DNA from 2 places in the Priestia sp. RMT2NF4 genome. Region 1 is predicted to be linked to the other one. Evidence: a T-box and tRNA genes for the amino acid it is inferred to sense, from the RefSeq annotation. Region 1 holds a T-box; the other holds one or more tRNA genes.
The links. The T-box of region 1 lies ahead of thrS (threonine--tRNA ligase). A T-box ahead of a tRNA ligase gene usually reads a tRNA of that ligase, here a tRNA-Thr.
Positions count from the first base shown of each region.

Region 2: it encodes a tRNA-Thr, which carries the amino acid that the T-box ahead of thrS (threonine--tRNA ligase) is inferred to sense. The anticodon was not compared.

Region 1 covers NZ_JBLQZO010000004.1:148,638-156,196, forward strand. The annotation lists gene nrdR (transcriptional regulator NrdR) at 1-143, shown strand, start outside; gene ACMX9J_RS18305 (replication initiation and membrane attachment family protein) at 216-1,643, shown strand; gene dnaI (primosomal protein DnaI) at 1,676-2,608, shown strand; gene ytxC (sporulation protein YtxC) at 2,705-3,565, shown strand; T-box leader at 3,626-3,874, shown strand; gene thrS (threonine--tRNA ligase) at 3,918-5,876, shown strand; ribosomal protein L20 leader region at 6,048-6,170, shown strand; gene infC (translation initiation factor IF-3) at 6,240-6,743, shown strand; gene rpmI (50S ribosomal protein L35) at 6,765-6,965, shown strand; gene rplT (50S ribosomal protein L20) at 7,005-7,364, shown strand; gene ACMX9J_RS18340 (DUF1294 domain-containing protein) at 7,425-7,559, shown strand, end outside.
Region 2 covers NZ_JBLQZO010000002.1:261,695-269,253, forward strand. The annotation lists gene ACMX9J_RS10550 (ABC transporter permease/substrate-binding protein) at 1-1,424, opposite strand, end outside; gene ACMX9J_RS10555 (ABC transporter ATP-binding protein) at 1,424-2,374, opposite strand; tRNA gene ACMX9J_RS10560 (tRNA-Thr) at 2,640-2,712, opposite strand; gene ACMX9J_RS10565 (aromatic ring-hydroxylating oxygenase subunit alpha) at 2,923-3,975, shown strand; gene ACMX9J_RS10570 (DHA2 family efflux MFS transporter permease subunit) at 4,009-5,532, opposite strand; gene ACMX9J_RS10575 (TetR/AcrR family transcriptional regulator) at 5,798-6,718, shown strand; gene ACMX9J_RS10580 (carbohydrate ABC transporter permease) at 6,828-7,559, opposite strand, start outside.

The DNA.
Region 1 (7,559 bases):
TGGTAGGAGAAATGGTGATGGAGCGATTAGCTGCTATCGATGAAGTCTCTTATGTTCGATTTGCTTCGGTATACCGACAATTTAAAGACATCAATGTATTTATTGATGAATTAAAAGATTTAATTAAGAAGGAACGACTGTAAAAGAGCTATTGAAGTATTCTTTAGGCTCTTTTTTTGTCATTTCTATTACTTTAAAAGTAGGTAGGGAACGACATGAAAGAACAACATTGGAAAGAAATGATACCGGTCGATCGTTATGTTGTTCGTTCGAGCGGCATACTGCAGGAATACGACCGAAAGATTTTAACAATGCTCTATCAGCCGTTGGTGGGTACGACGTGTTTTGGTTTGTATATGACGCTATGGAGCGAGCTGGAACAAGATCGTTTATGGGGAAAAGAGTCTACGCATCATCACCTAATGTCAATGATGCAAATTAATTTGAAAGCTATTTACCATGAGCGGTTAAAATTAGAAGGTATTGGTTTGTTAAAAACATATATTAAGGAAGAAGATGATGTTCGTGTGTTCATTTATGAGCTCATTCCTCCTCTTACGCCCCATCAGTTCTTTAACGATGGCGTGTTAAATGTATATTTATATAACCGACTAGGAAAATCCATCTTTCAAAAAATAAAAAATTATTTTTCGGATTCACTCGTGGATGATCAATCGTTCAAAGATGTGACGCATTCATTTAACGATGTATTTAAATCAGTTAAAGCAACGGAGCTGGCTCCAAGTTTTCAGTCTGAAAGCAAGGATGTATTTTCTCCTGATGCTCAAACGGACTTTATAGATTCTTCAAACCGTGCTTCTATTGAGATGAGCCCGGATTCCTTTGATTTTGATTTATTTTTAGCAGGCCTAACAGATTCAATGATTTCGAAAAGGTCCATTACATCTAAAGTAAAACAAGCGATTGAAAAGTTAGCTTTTTTATATGGCATTGATCCTCTTCAAATGAAAAATGTAGTGCTCGATTCGCTAAATGAGAATGATCAAGTTGATATTGAATTGCTTAGAAAAGCAGCACAGTCCTTTTACCAATTTGAAAATGGAGAAGCACTTCCCAATCTAAGCGAACAAATTCAGCCTCCTATGCTTCGTACCATGCAGGAAAAGCAGCCTCAGACTAAGGAAGAGCAGCTCATTCAACAGCTAGAAGTCACCTCTCCTCGACAGCTATTGATCGAGTTTTCAGGGGGGGCAGAGCCATCAAAAGCAGATTTGCAAATGATTGAAGAAGTGATGTTTAATCAAAAGCTTTCACCAGGGGTAGTAAATGTTCTGATTTACTATGTTATGCTAAGGTCCGATATGAAATTATCTAAGAGCTATGTAGAGAAAATTGCTGGACACTGGGCGCGCAAAAAGGTACAAACTGTTCAAGATGCCATGAATTTAGCTAAAAATGAACAGAAAGAATATCAGAACTGGACCGAGGCAAAGCAAAATAAAAAAACGGCCGGACGAAAAATTGTGCGTAAAGAAATGGTGCCAGAGTGGTTGAGCGATGAAGAAAAAGAAGAGAAAAAGCAGCCTTCAAAAGAAGTGGATGGATTTGAAGAAGAAAAACGAAAGCTACAAGAAGAGCTCAAGCAGTTAGATCAAGAGCTAAAACAAAAGCATAAAGAATAAAAAGCAGGTATGATAGAGATGAGGTGAAAAAGATGAAGCCTATCAATGATTCACTAAATCAGTTAGTGAACAAAAAGGATTTTAAAGCACGTTTAGAAGCATTAAGAAACAGTATTCTGTCTAATCCCGAAGTTAAAACGTTTCTGCAAGAGCATCGCCATGAGTTAGATGAGCAAATGGTCGACCGAGGCTTGATGAAGATGCATGAATTTATCGATCAGAGCAAATGCTGTGATAAATGTCCTTCTCTGCAAAGCTGTGTCAATATGGTGAAGGGGTATCACCCTCAGCTGGTTGTAAAAGGCCGTAATATTGATTTACAGTATGAACGCTGTCCTAGAAAAGTACAAGAAGATGAGCGAAAAGAACAAGAATCTTTTATTCAGTGTATGTACGTGCCCAAAGAAATTTTACAGGCAACGATGTCTGATATTGAAATTGAGCAGGGAAGATTTGAAGCCATTAAATTAGTAAGAGATTTTGTGCGAGAATATGAGCCAAATAAGAAAATGAAAGCTTTATATTTACACGGTTCGTTTGGTGTGGGGAAGACGTATTTTCTTGGAGCAATTGCCAATGCGTTAGCCGAAAAGAAAGTGAAATCTACGATTCTGTATGTCCCGGAGTTTTTGCGTGAGTTAAAAGGTTCGTTTCAAGATCAAAGCTTCAATGAGAAAATAGAGTATGTCAAAAAAGTACCGGTTCTTATGCTTGATGATCTCGGAGCAGAATCTGTAACGAGCTGGATGCGAGACGATGTGCTCGGAACCATTTTACAATTCCGCATGCTCGAAAATTTGCCGACATTTTTCAGCTCGAATTTAAATTTTAAAGAGCTTCAACATCATTTGACTTATACCCAACGAGGCGAGCAGGAAGAGCTCAAAGCCGCTCGTGTCATGGAACGAATTAAGTCTCTAGCCATTCCCGTTGAAATGAATGGAGAGAATAAACGAAATAGATGAGCAGGTCGTTTTACATTTCTTGTAACGACTTGCTCATTTTTTTGCATGTTGCCCCATATACATTAATAAAGCGTGTCCAAAGGGGGGCTATGAGGAATGAAAATATTCTTTAAATATGTAGAAGACGCAGTCATTGTATATGAGTCTTTATGCGCGAAGCGAAGCGCTTTATCATATGGTTCACAGTGCTTGAAGTTGGTGAATAATCAGCTTTTAGTTATTGATGAGACATACAATCGAGAGGCCATTTTACAAGACATGGTGATACCGGTATTAACGCACGTGATTTTAAAAAAGAAAGAAAAAAAGATGATGGTAAACATATTAAAAGAACAATTTTTCTATTCAGAAGAGGAAGAACAAGATTTGCTGCTTCAAATTATGGGGGGGATTATGGAAGGAGAGAGAGGCGAAATTCCGCAAAAAACATTTTCCCTTCCAAGAGAATTACTTATCCGCCAGGCTCTTCAAGACTTCTTCATTCATAATGTAACATTCACCTTTGAGTCTTTTCTCCAATTCCGTTTAAAAGAATATCAAGAGCGGCTGCGCTATTATGCTGAGCTGGCGATTGATGAATATAAGCTTGAACAAGACTATCAAATTCTTATTCATCAGCTGCGTCAAGCAGCTAATGAAAGACAGTCATCTACAGGCGATGTGTATGTAATGCATTTGAATAAAAACAAGTTTGTATTGTACGACCAAAGCAGTAGATATGTTCCGGAGCGTGAATGTGCAGCCCTAGCAGAGGCCTTTCTATCTGAACAAGAATCAGTATACATAGACTCAACTATCATCGCGCCTTTGCTGAGTTTATCTCCAGCTGCTATTCATCTGTATAGCGACCAGCATGATCATGGTTTTGTTTATACCATTCAAAATATTTTTCAAGAAAAAGTGATGTTATACGAAAAAAATGAATTTCCGTTTGATCAAAAGCAAAATATAACGTGAAAGGTTGATTTCTATTTTGAAAATGAATATAATAAATGCATATTGAAAAACAGCTATATGTCACAAGTTATGATGAGGACATGAGTGTATATTTACGGTTTATAGAGAGGGAGATCTAGGCTGAAAATCTCCTAACACGGAATATATTCTTACCACCTCTAAACTTCAGTAGTAAACGAGCAGCGTCTCTAGTAATTACTGACGGAATTTCCGTTATAAAACCTCGAGCCGCTTCGGGTTATTTGGGTTATCCAAGATACGAAGAGGAAACAAGGGTGGTACCGCGTGTATACACAACTCGTCCCTTTTTATAAGGGACGAGTTTTTTGTTTTTACAAAAAGTTTATTAGTTATGTTAAAGGAGTGGAAAGTTGTGTCAGAAGTAATCAAAATGACATTTCCTGATGGAGCTGTTAAAGAGTATCCAAAAGGATCATCAACAGAAGATATTGCGGCTTCTATTAGCCCGGGATTAAAGAAAAAAGCATTAGCAGGTAAAGTAAACAGCGAGCTGCTGGATTTACGTACGCCAATCGAACAAGATGGCAGTCTTGAAATCATTACGCAAGATGCTCCTGAAGCGCTTGAAATTATGCGCCATAGTACAGCGCATTTAATGGCTCAAGCAATCAAACGTTTATACAAAGATGTAAAAGTACAGCTAGGTGTAGGCCCGGTTATCGAAAATGGGTTTTACTATGACATCGATATGGAAGAATCAATTACTCCTGAAGATTTAGGTAGAATTGAAAAAGAAATGAAAAAAATCGTTAATTCAAATATTGAAATTGAACGAAAAGAAGTTTCTCGTGAAGAAGCCATTCAACTTTTTAAAGAAGTTGGCGATGAACTAAAGCTTGAATTGATCGATGCGATTCCAGCAGGTGAAAAGGTGACGATTTACCAACAAGGCGAATTCTTTGATCTTTGCCGAGGTGTGCACGTGCCGTCAACAGGTAAAATTAAAGAGTTTAAACTATTAAGCGTAGCAGGTGCTTATTGGCGCGGAGACAGCGACAATCAAATGCTGCAGCGTATTTACGGTACAGCATTCTTTACAAAAGCAGATTTAGACGAGCATCTTCGTCTTCTTGAAGAAGCAAAAGAACGTGACCACCGTAAACTTGGTAAAGAGTTAAACTTATTTACAAATTCTCAAAAAGTAGGACAAGGTCTGCCTTTATGGCTTCCAAAAGGTGCGACGATCCGCCGTATTATCGAGCGTTATATCGTAGATAAAGAAGTAAGCCTTGGTTATCAGCACGTTTACACGCCGGTGCTTGGAAGTGTAGAACTTTACAAAACGTCTGGTCACTGGGAGCACTATCAAGATGACATGTTCCCTGCAATGGAAATGGATAACGAAGACCTGGTTCTTCGTCCAATGAACTGTCCTCATCACATGATGGTGTACAAACAAGGTATTCACAGCTATCGTGAGCTTCCAATCCGTATTGCTGAACTTGGAACAATGCACCGCTACGAAATGTCAGGAGCATTATCAGGACTTCAGCGCGTTCGAGGCATGACGTTAAATGATGCACATATCTTTGTACGTCCGGATCAAATCAAAGAAGAATTTATTCGTGTGGTTCGCTTAGTTGAAGCGGTTTATAAAGATTTTGGATTTGAAAATTATTCATTCCGTCTATCTTATCGTGATCCTGAAGATACAGAAAAATACTTCGATGATGATGCAATGTGGGAAAAAGCACAAAGCATGTTAAAAGATGCAATGGATGAGCTTGACCTTGATTATTATGAAGCTGAAGGCGAAGCGGCATTCTACGGTCCAAAACTAGATGTTCAAGTTAAAACAGCTCTTGGTAAAGAAGAGACGCTATCTACGGTTCAATTGGATTTCTTACTTCCTGAACGCTTTGATTTAACGTATGTAGGGGAAGACGGAAAACAGCATCGACCTGTTGTTATTCACCGCGGCGTGGTGTCAACAATGGAACGTTTTGTAGCTTTCTTAATCGAAGAATACAAAGGAGCTTTCCCAACGTGGTTAGCACCTGTACAAGTTCAAGTGATTCCGGTATCACCTACGGTTCACCTTGAGTATGCAAAAGAAGTGCAAGAACAGCTTCAGCTTGCGGGTATTCGCGTGGAACTTGATTCTCGCGATGAGAAAATTGGCTATAAAATCCGTGAGGCTCAAATGCAAAAAATTCCTTACATGCTTGTTGTAGGGGATAAAGAAGTAGAAGATAAAGCAGTAAACGTACGTAAATATGGTGAGCAGAATTCAGAAACAGTGGATTTCCAAGCCTTTTTACAAAATGTAAAAGCAGAAGCATCTCGTTAATGAAAAAAGCAGAGAATTGAAATTCTCTGCTTTTTTATCTAACATTTATAAAAAACTGTTGCATAAATGGTTTTCCTTTGATACAATAACTTTTGTTGTGAAAAAAGAACGAAATCATTGACTTTTGTCTTTGTTGATACTATAATAGCTTAAGTAATTGAATACTTGTTTATACAGAAGAAGAAGCACCCGCTTCTCACCTGAGTGACGCATAAAGCAGTTAGCAGGTACATCGTATCTTAATTAAAACGATAGAAGTGTGGGTGCAGTATGTACTCACACTTTTTTGTGTGAGTTAATAATCGGTCTAAGCAAGCGTATTCGCTCATTAAACCTTGGAGGTGGCTACTTATTAGCAAGGACATGATGGTAAACGAGGGCATTCGAGCTCGCGAAGTTCGTCTAATTGATCAAAATGGTGAACAATTAGGAATTAAATCAAAAAATGAAGCATTAGAAATTGCTTCACGAGTAAATCTTGACTTAGTAATGGTTGCTGCAAATGCGAAACCGCCGGTATGTCGTATTATGGACTACGGTAAATTCCGCTATGAGCAACAACGTAAAGAAAGAGAAGCTCGTAAAAACCAAAAAGTTGTAAACTTAAAAGAAGTTCGTTTAAGTCCAACAATTGATGAACATGATTTTAACACTAAACTTCGTAACGCACGCAAGTTCCTTGAAAAAGGTGACAAAGTGAAAGCGTCTATTCGCTTTAAAGGTCGTGCCATTACTCATAAAGGGATTGGCCAAAAAGTACTTGAACGTTTTTCACAAGCTTGCGAAGATGTAAGTTCAGTTGAATCGGCTCCTAAAATGGAAGGCCGCAGCATGTTCTTAGTCTTGGCACCTAAAAACGAAAAGTAATAGAACGAGGAGGAACACCCCATGCCAAAAATGAAAACACATCGTGGCGCTGCAAAGCGTTTCAAAAAGACTGGAAGCGGTAAATTAAAACGTGCTCGTGCTTACACAAGCCATTTATTCGCTAACAAATCTACAAAACAAAAGCGTAAATTACGTAAAGGTTCTTTAGTAAGCAAAGGTGACTTCAAACGTATCCGTCACTTATTAGATAACATTAAGTAATTTGGGTTGAGATAGAAACAATACAGGAGGTAAACAATTATGCCACGCGTAAAAGGCGGTACAGTAACACGCAAACGTCGTAAAAAAGTTTTAAAATTAGCTAAAGGTTTCTTCGGTTCGAAGCATAGATTATATAAAGTTGCTAATCAGCAAGTTATGAAATCTCACATGTATGCTTATCGTGACCGTCGTCAGAAAAAACGTGACTTCCGTAAATTATGGATCACACGTATTAATGCAGCTGCTCGTATGAACGGTCTTTCTTACAGCCGTTTAATGCACGGTTTAAAATTAGCAGGTATTGAAGTTAACCGCAAAATGCTTGCTGACTTAGCTGTAGCTGATGAAAAAGCATTTGCTGAATTAGCAACTGCTGCTAAAAAAGGCTTAGATAAGTAATGAATATAAAGTCTCGTCATCTTTAGATGATGAGGCTTTTTTGCTATCGGAGGACATATCATGAATGAACTGCTGCTTACCTATTTTATTGTTATTAATATAATAGGGATAGGAATGATGTATAGAGATAAACAAAAAGCGAAAAGACATGAGTGGAGAATTGCCGAAAGCACACTGTGGACGGTAGCTGCTATC
Region 2 (7,559 bases), on a different contig from region 1:
TCGTCACTGATTTTACCACCCAGTTGATTTAAGATTTTTTTCAGTTCAGGGTGCTCTTTTAGCGTATCTTCACGAAGCACAGGCGCTCCTTGATACGGAGGGAAGAACTGCTGGTCGTCTTTTAAGACTTTTAAACCAAACTGTTTGATTTCAGGATCCGTTGCGTAAGCATCAAGCATGTTAATATCGCCTTTTTCAACAGCGCGATAGCGAAGCTTCGGCTCCATCGTTTTAATATTCGGGAAAGTAAGGCCATATTCTTTTTGAATGCCTACGTAGCCGTCTTCACGATCTTTAAACTCAAGCGTAAATCCTGCTTTTACTTTATCTGTTGCATTTGCCAAATCTGAAATATTCGTTAGATTATTTTCTTTGGCAAATTCTTTTGTCACGGTCAATGTGTACGTATTATTAAACTTCATTGGATCTAAATAGACAAGCCCGAATTTCTTTTTAAATCCTTCTTTTGCCTGCTTGTACACCTGTGTTTCATCTTTGCTGTCCGGCTGTTCCTTTAGATGCGTCACAATGGCTGTCCCCGTATATTCAGGGTACAAATCAATTTCCTTGTTACGCAGAGCCTCAAATACAAATACCGTTTTCCCAAGCGACGAACGAAGGTTTACTTTCATATCGGTTTGATCTTCAATTAATTCTTTGTACATATTGATTAAAATATCTTGTTCTGCGCCAATTTTCCCTCCGATAACAAGGTCTGGTTTTGTTGCGCTCATTGCTGCAAACGGAGAAACAAGAATAAGTATTAATACGATGATCATGATGAACGAGCGTTTTTTGGACCCTTTTTTAGCAGAGTGTTCAATCGTTCGCAGAATTCCATCAAAAATAAGCGCTAATAATGCTGCTGGAACGGCTCCTAATAAAATCAAACTATTATCGCTTCGGTCAATACCAAGCAAAATTAAGCTTCCGAGTCCGCCTGCTCCGATAAGAGCCACGATTGTCGCTGTACCAATAATGAGTACCATCGCTGTGCGAATTCCGGCCATAATGACAGGAAGCGCTAGAGGAAGTTCTACTTTGATTAATCGTCTCCACGAGTTCATCCCCATGGCTTTGGATGCTTCAATTAAAGATGGGTCCACTTCTTTAATTCCGGTATATGTATTTCGTACAATAGGAAGAAGCGAATATAAAAACAGTGCAATAACCGCGGGAAAGGTTCCAATTCCGACAAGAGGAATCAGTAATCCTAATAAAGCGAGTGAAGGAATGGTTTGCAGTACGGCTGTTACGCCAATGATCGGTTCAGCAATGCGGTCATGCCTCGTTAAGTACAGTCCAAGCGGCACTGAAATTAATACGGCGATCACAAGAGCCAGTACTGAAATTTGAATGTGTTCAAGAAGAGCTTGAAACAGGGCATCTCCTCGTTGATCTAATAATGTGCTTAGTGCATTCATTACAGCGTTCCTCCTTCTTTCGTTTTATCAGAAAGAAACGCTAATAGAGTTTTGCGCGTTACAACGCCAATGCGTTTGCTCCCTTTTTTCACAGCTATTGCTTCATGGTCGTAAAGGGCGTCCATTGCCTGCTGAACAGTGGCGGTTGAAGCTAGCTCTTCAGTAGGTTCTACGTCTGGCTGTTCACTTTCTTTGACAAACATATCCAATGTCTCAAATAAAGCATTTCCTTGATTTCCAATAAATGTTTTTACAAACTCATTTTTAGGCTTTTGAATGAATTCCTCCGGGGTGCCAACTTGAACAATTTCCCCATCTTTCATCAGGCAGATACGATCTCCAAGCGTCATGGCTTCGCTCATATCATGCGTAACAAACACAAATGTTTTTTTGATTTTTTCTTTTAAGCTAATAACATCTTGTTGAAGCTGTTCGCGGCTTAACGGATCGAGGGCACTAAAGGGTTCGTCCATTAAAATAACGGGGGGATCAGCTGCGAGGGCACGTGCTACACCTACACGTTGCTGCTGGCCACCTGAGAGCTCAGACGGCTTTCGGTTTCGATATTGCTTTGGGTCTAGTCCTACCAAGGTAAGTAGTTCATCAATACGCGTTTTAATTTTGTTTTTCTTCCAATGCTTCATCTCCGGTACAATGGCTATATTCTCAGCAATGGTCATGTGAGGAAAAAGAGCAATCTGCTGTAGCACATAACCAATGTTCCAGCGCAGCTCATGTATGTTGTGGTCCGATACGAGCTTATCTTTTATGTATAGTTCTCCTTCGGTAATATCATGAAGACGGTTAATCATTTTTAAGGTGGTTGTTTTCCCACATCCACTCGGACCAATTAAAACGAAAAACTCTCCTTCTTTTATTTCTAGATTAATATTTTTCACGGCGGTCGTACCGTCTGGATATTGCTTTGACACATTCTTAAACGTAATCAAATTATCGTTCACACTCCCTGTTGAAATTTAACCCCTAGTTTCGTGTACCCAATACTTAGAGGCAATAAACATTCTTTTAAGAATATTTCTAAATATGATTCATAAGACATAGTGGAAAAGATACACATGTTTTCTAACAGCCTCCTAATAAGGCTATCAAACTGTTAAAGTTTTCACAAGGCGGGGAAGAATAATTCGGAGAATAAATTTAAAGCCAATCCAAATAAAAAAACCTTCTTTCAACAAGAAAGAAGGTTTTTGAGTATGCTAGCGACAGGGATCGAACCTGCGACCTCTTGCTTACCATGCAAGTGCTCTACCTACTGAGCTACACCAGCGTCTTGGAAAATTATATCACGTTTAAATTTATTTAGGAAGCGCTTTTTAAATTTTTTTTATTGGTATATTCTCTAATTTGCGTCTTCTGAAATTCGCACTTTCTACAAAGTTCCATATTTCATGTTAGAACTTCTTACATAAATTGTGTGAATTTTCTTTTTTTATATTACCCTTAGTAAAATAGCTTACAAAAGAAGGGAAGAAAATAGATGGAACAACAACCAACCATGACAAAATCAAAAACGGCAACTCCCTACCCAAGAGACTGCACGTTCAGCCTGGAAGATTGGACGACGCTTGCTAAGTATTGGTACCCCGTCGCACGCTGCAGTGATGTAACAGAAAAACCAACGTCCGTAAAATTACTAGATGTAAATCTAGTTTTATACCGCACCACACACAAAGTTGTAGCGGCACGTGATTTATGCGTTCACCGAGGCACCCCGCTTAGCATGGGCTGGGTGGAAGATGATGAAATTGTCTGTCCTTACCACGGCTTCCGCTACGCAACGGACGGCGCATGCACGTCAATTCCAGCTCACCCTGACGCCAACATTTCTCCCCGTCTCTGTATGGCCGTCTATCCAGTTATTGAACGATATGGATTAGTGTGGACGTCCCTGACAGGAGAACAAGATAACCTGCCTTATTTCGATGCGTGGGAGGACCCTGATTTTCAGCAAATTGTTTGTCCGAGCTTTGATATCATGGGTTCAGCCGGTCGTCAAATGGAAGGCTTTTTAGACGTAGCTCATTTTGCTTGGGTTCACACAGACACATTTGGTGATCGAAACAACGCCTTTGTGCCTAAATATAAAGTAAGCGATACAGACTATGGGCTTCATGTAGAATATACGAGCACCGTGAGCAATTATTCCAAAGAACAGCAGCATTTAAATCCACCTGATTTTAAATGGCTTCGCGTCTTTGATGTTTATCCCCCGTTTACAGCTACGCTAAAAGTATACTTCCCAGAAGGCGCAGAGCTGTGGATTATGAATGCAGTCTCTCCTATTTCAGCCCGCGAAACACGTTTATTCGCGCCAATCGCTCGAAACTTTGACAAAGATTCTCCCGTTGAAGGTGTGTATGACTTTAACCTTCGCGTCTTTGACGAAGACCGTGAAATGGTTGAAAACCAAAAACCTGAAGACTTGCCTTTAGACCTGCAGATGGAAGCGCATATTATGGCTGATCAAACGTCCATCGGTTACAGGAAATTATTAAAGAAAATGGGCTTAAGCTTTAGATATACAAGCTAAAAAAAATCCCCGCTGTCTCAGCGGGGATTTTTTTTATTTAGCAAACTGCTCGCGTGCTGCTTTTTCCTTTATCACTTCATCTTCACTTGCCGGCGTTGCGCGTTTCATGAAGAATGAAAGAATTAAGGCAACCACCACTAGGACTACTGAGACAGCAAACGCATCGTTAATCCCTTGTACCATTGCCTGCATCTCAATCTGTTCTTTCATTTGAGCTGCCCCGGCTGCGGTTGCATTAGCTGCTCCTGCTCCGCTCATTGCATCTTGAGCGAGCTCTTTTGCATGAGTAGCTGTACGGTTTGACATCACCGTTACTAAAAGAGCCGAACCAATAGCTCCCGATACTTGTTGAAGCGTATTGTTCATCGCAGTACCATGCGGATTAAAACGCTGCGGAAGCTGATTTAATCCGTTTGTCATAACCGGCATCATCACCATAGACATTCCGAACATACGAAGCGTGTAAAGCGTAATGAGCGTTGTATAGGTCGTATCAAGCTCTAAGTTACTGAAGAAATACGTCGTAACGGCTGTAATCGTTAGACCCGTTACAGCCAATGCACGCGCTCCGAATTTATCAAATAATTTTCCGGTAATCGGTGACATCACACCCATTAGCAGCGCACCTGGAAGCATTAGTAATCCTGAATGAAGCGGAGAGATGCCTCGTACCGTTTGAACATAAATTGGCATTAGCAGCATGGCTGAGAATAATGCCATTGTGATCACCATCGAAATCGTTGATGATAAAGCAAACATTGGATATTTAAAAATGCGGAATTCAAGCATCGGTGTTTTAAGCTTGAACTGACGTGTAATAAATAAAATCAGAGCCACAGCTCCTACGATAATGGTACCGTATACTTCCACAGAATCCCAGCCTTTATCCCCTGCTGAGCTAAACCCGTATAGAAGTCCGCCAAATCCAATTGTAGATAGCAAAAGGGATAAAAAATCCAAATTGATTTCCACTTTTTCTTTTTTGTCTTTTAATAGGAAGAAAGCGCCTATTAATACAATGGCTGCGATTGGCGTAACAAGGTGGAACAGCATTCTCCACTCATAGTGTTCAATTAGCCATCCTGATAATGTAGGACCAATTGCCGGAGCAAAAATCATAACTAAACCGAAAATCCCCATCGCAGCTCCGCGTTTTTCTAATGGAAAACTTGTGAGCAATACGTTCATTAAAAGCGGCATCATAATAGCTGCGCCTGACGCTTGAATAATACGAGCGGTTAACAACACAGAAAATATGGGCGAAGCACCTGCAAGTATTGTTCCTGCTGTAAATAAAGTCATCGCCGTTAAAAATAAGCCTCTGACAGAATAGCGCTGAATTAAAAAAGCGGTAGTTGGAATCATAATACCATTCACTAACATATAACCAGTAGAAAGCCACTGGACAGTTGACGTTGTCACATCTAAGTCTTTCATAATAGACGGCAGCGCCACATTTAATAACGTTTCATTCAATAATGAGATAAAAGCGCCAATTAACAAAATAGCAATTATGCCATAAGGCGGCTTTTCCATTTGATTTATCGATCGACTCATTATTGTACCTCCTTATACTTTAGGTTCATTTTTTTAGACACGTGTTCTACATAGAGTATATTATACTGTGAGTTCAATTTATGCAAGTGAAAAATCTTACGTTCACGTTCTTTATTTTCTCAACTTTTTTAGTCCTATAATCCTTTTATACCAATATATTGTCGTGATATCGTTCAGTTTTCTGAAAAGAACATTTGTGTAAACGCTTTAAATCATGTATCATAAAGTTGGACCATGAGTCTAATTTTACATTTAGGTGATAATAATGAATAATCGAAAACAGCAAGTTGTAAAAAATGCACACCATCTCTTCGTTGAAAAGGGATTTCAAGCTACATCCATTCAAGACATCATTGATTATAGCGGCATTTCAAAAGGAACATTCTACAACTATTTTTCTTCAAAAAATGAATTGTTAATCGCTGTTTTTACCTGGCTTCATACAACAATTGAACAAGAGCGCAATCAGCTGCTGGTTGGTAAAAGTCTGACCGATGTAGATGTATTTATTAAACAGATCGATGCGCAGATGAAAAACCATCACAAACATAAATTTTTTACGTTACTTGAAGAAGTATTTGTTTCTAATGATCCTGATTTAAAAGCATACATAAAAAAAACCCAGTTCATTGAAGTAAACTGGTTCTACAAACGGTTTATTGATTTATTTGGACAAGAAAAGAAACCTTATCTGCTAGATTGTGCAATTATGTTTCTTGGCATGCTTCACCGCAACTTTCACTATAATTTTATGGTCAACGGTACAAATACCGATCCCCATGAGATTATAACTTACAGCGTTAAGCGTCTGCTTCCTCTTGTAGACGAAGTAGCAAGTTCAGGAGACATTTTGCTCGATCCGCAAACGATCAAAGAATGGCTTCCATCTTGCCCAAATACTAAAAATCAAATAGAACAGGACATTTCCGCAGCACTTATCGATTTAAAAAAGCAAGCTCACAAACAATTTACGGATGAATTCGAACGTCAAAAATGCACAGAGCTTATTAGTTTTATTGAAGAAGAGATGTTTAAACAATCGAATCCACGCAAGTTTGTTGTGGATAGTGCCCTTCATTCATTAAAGCAGCTGCCTGTTAACAACAGTAAAACGAACCTAGAGGAACTGCAAACGATGATTGATCAGTATGTGAGTGAACTTCAATCAACAGCTAGAAGCAACTAAACATATGAAATTCACGCTCACCATAACAACAAAAAACGAACGATTATGATTTTTTAATTAATCGTTCGTTTGTAATTCCAACTAAAATACTTTTATCCCAGCCTCTTTTTTATTTTCCTCCAGTAAACGAAATTCCTTTAATGAAATATTTGTTAAAAAACGCATAAATGAGCAAAATTGGAAGTGTAAAAACCATGGAAGCTGCCATAATATAGTTCCAATAACTGATATACTGACCTTTAAATGTGTTAAGACCTAAAGTCAACGTAAACATATTTTCATCAGACATCACAATTAAAGGCTTCATAAAATCATTCCAAAACCCCATAAATACAAAAATCGTTTGTGCTGCTAAGGCAGGTTTTGCAAGTGGAAGGACTATTTTGAAGAATGTTCCAAACTTCGATAACCCATCCAACTCCGCTGCTTCTTCAAGCTCTTTTGGGAAATTAATAAAAAATTGACGCATCATAAATATAAAAGTCGCATTTACCATTCCCGGTACAATCATTCCCTGATAGGTATTTAACCAGCCTAACTCTTTTAAAATTAAAAAATTAGGAATCATCGTTACTTGTCCAGGAATCATAAGCACCGCTAAAATAATAATAAATAAACTTTTCTTTCCCGGGAAACTGAGGCGTGCAAGGGCATAACCAGCCATTGAGTTAAATAGCAAATTTAGAGCTGTTCCTACTACGGCAATGAATAAGCTATTAAACATCCAGCGAGGGAACAGCTTTTGTTCCACAAAAATTTGTTTATAGTTGTCTAGCGTAAAGTGTTTCGGAATAAAGTTCACCGTACCTGACACAATTTCTTCTAGCGTTTTAAAAGAAGC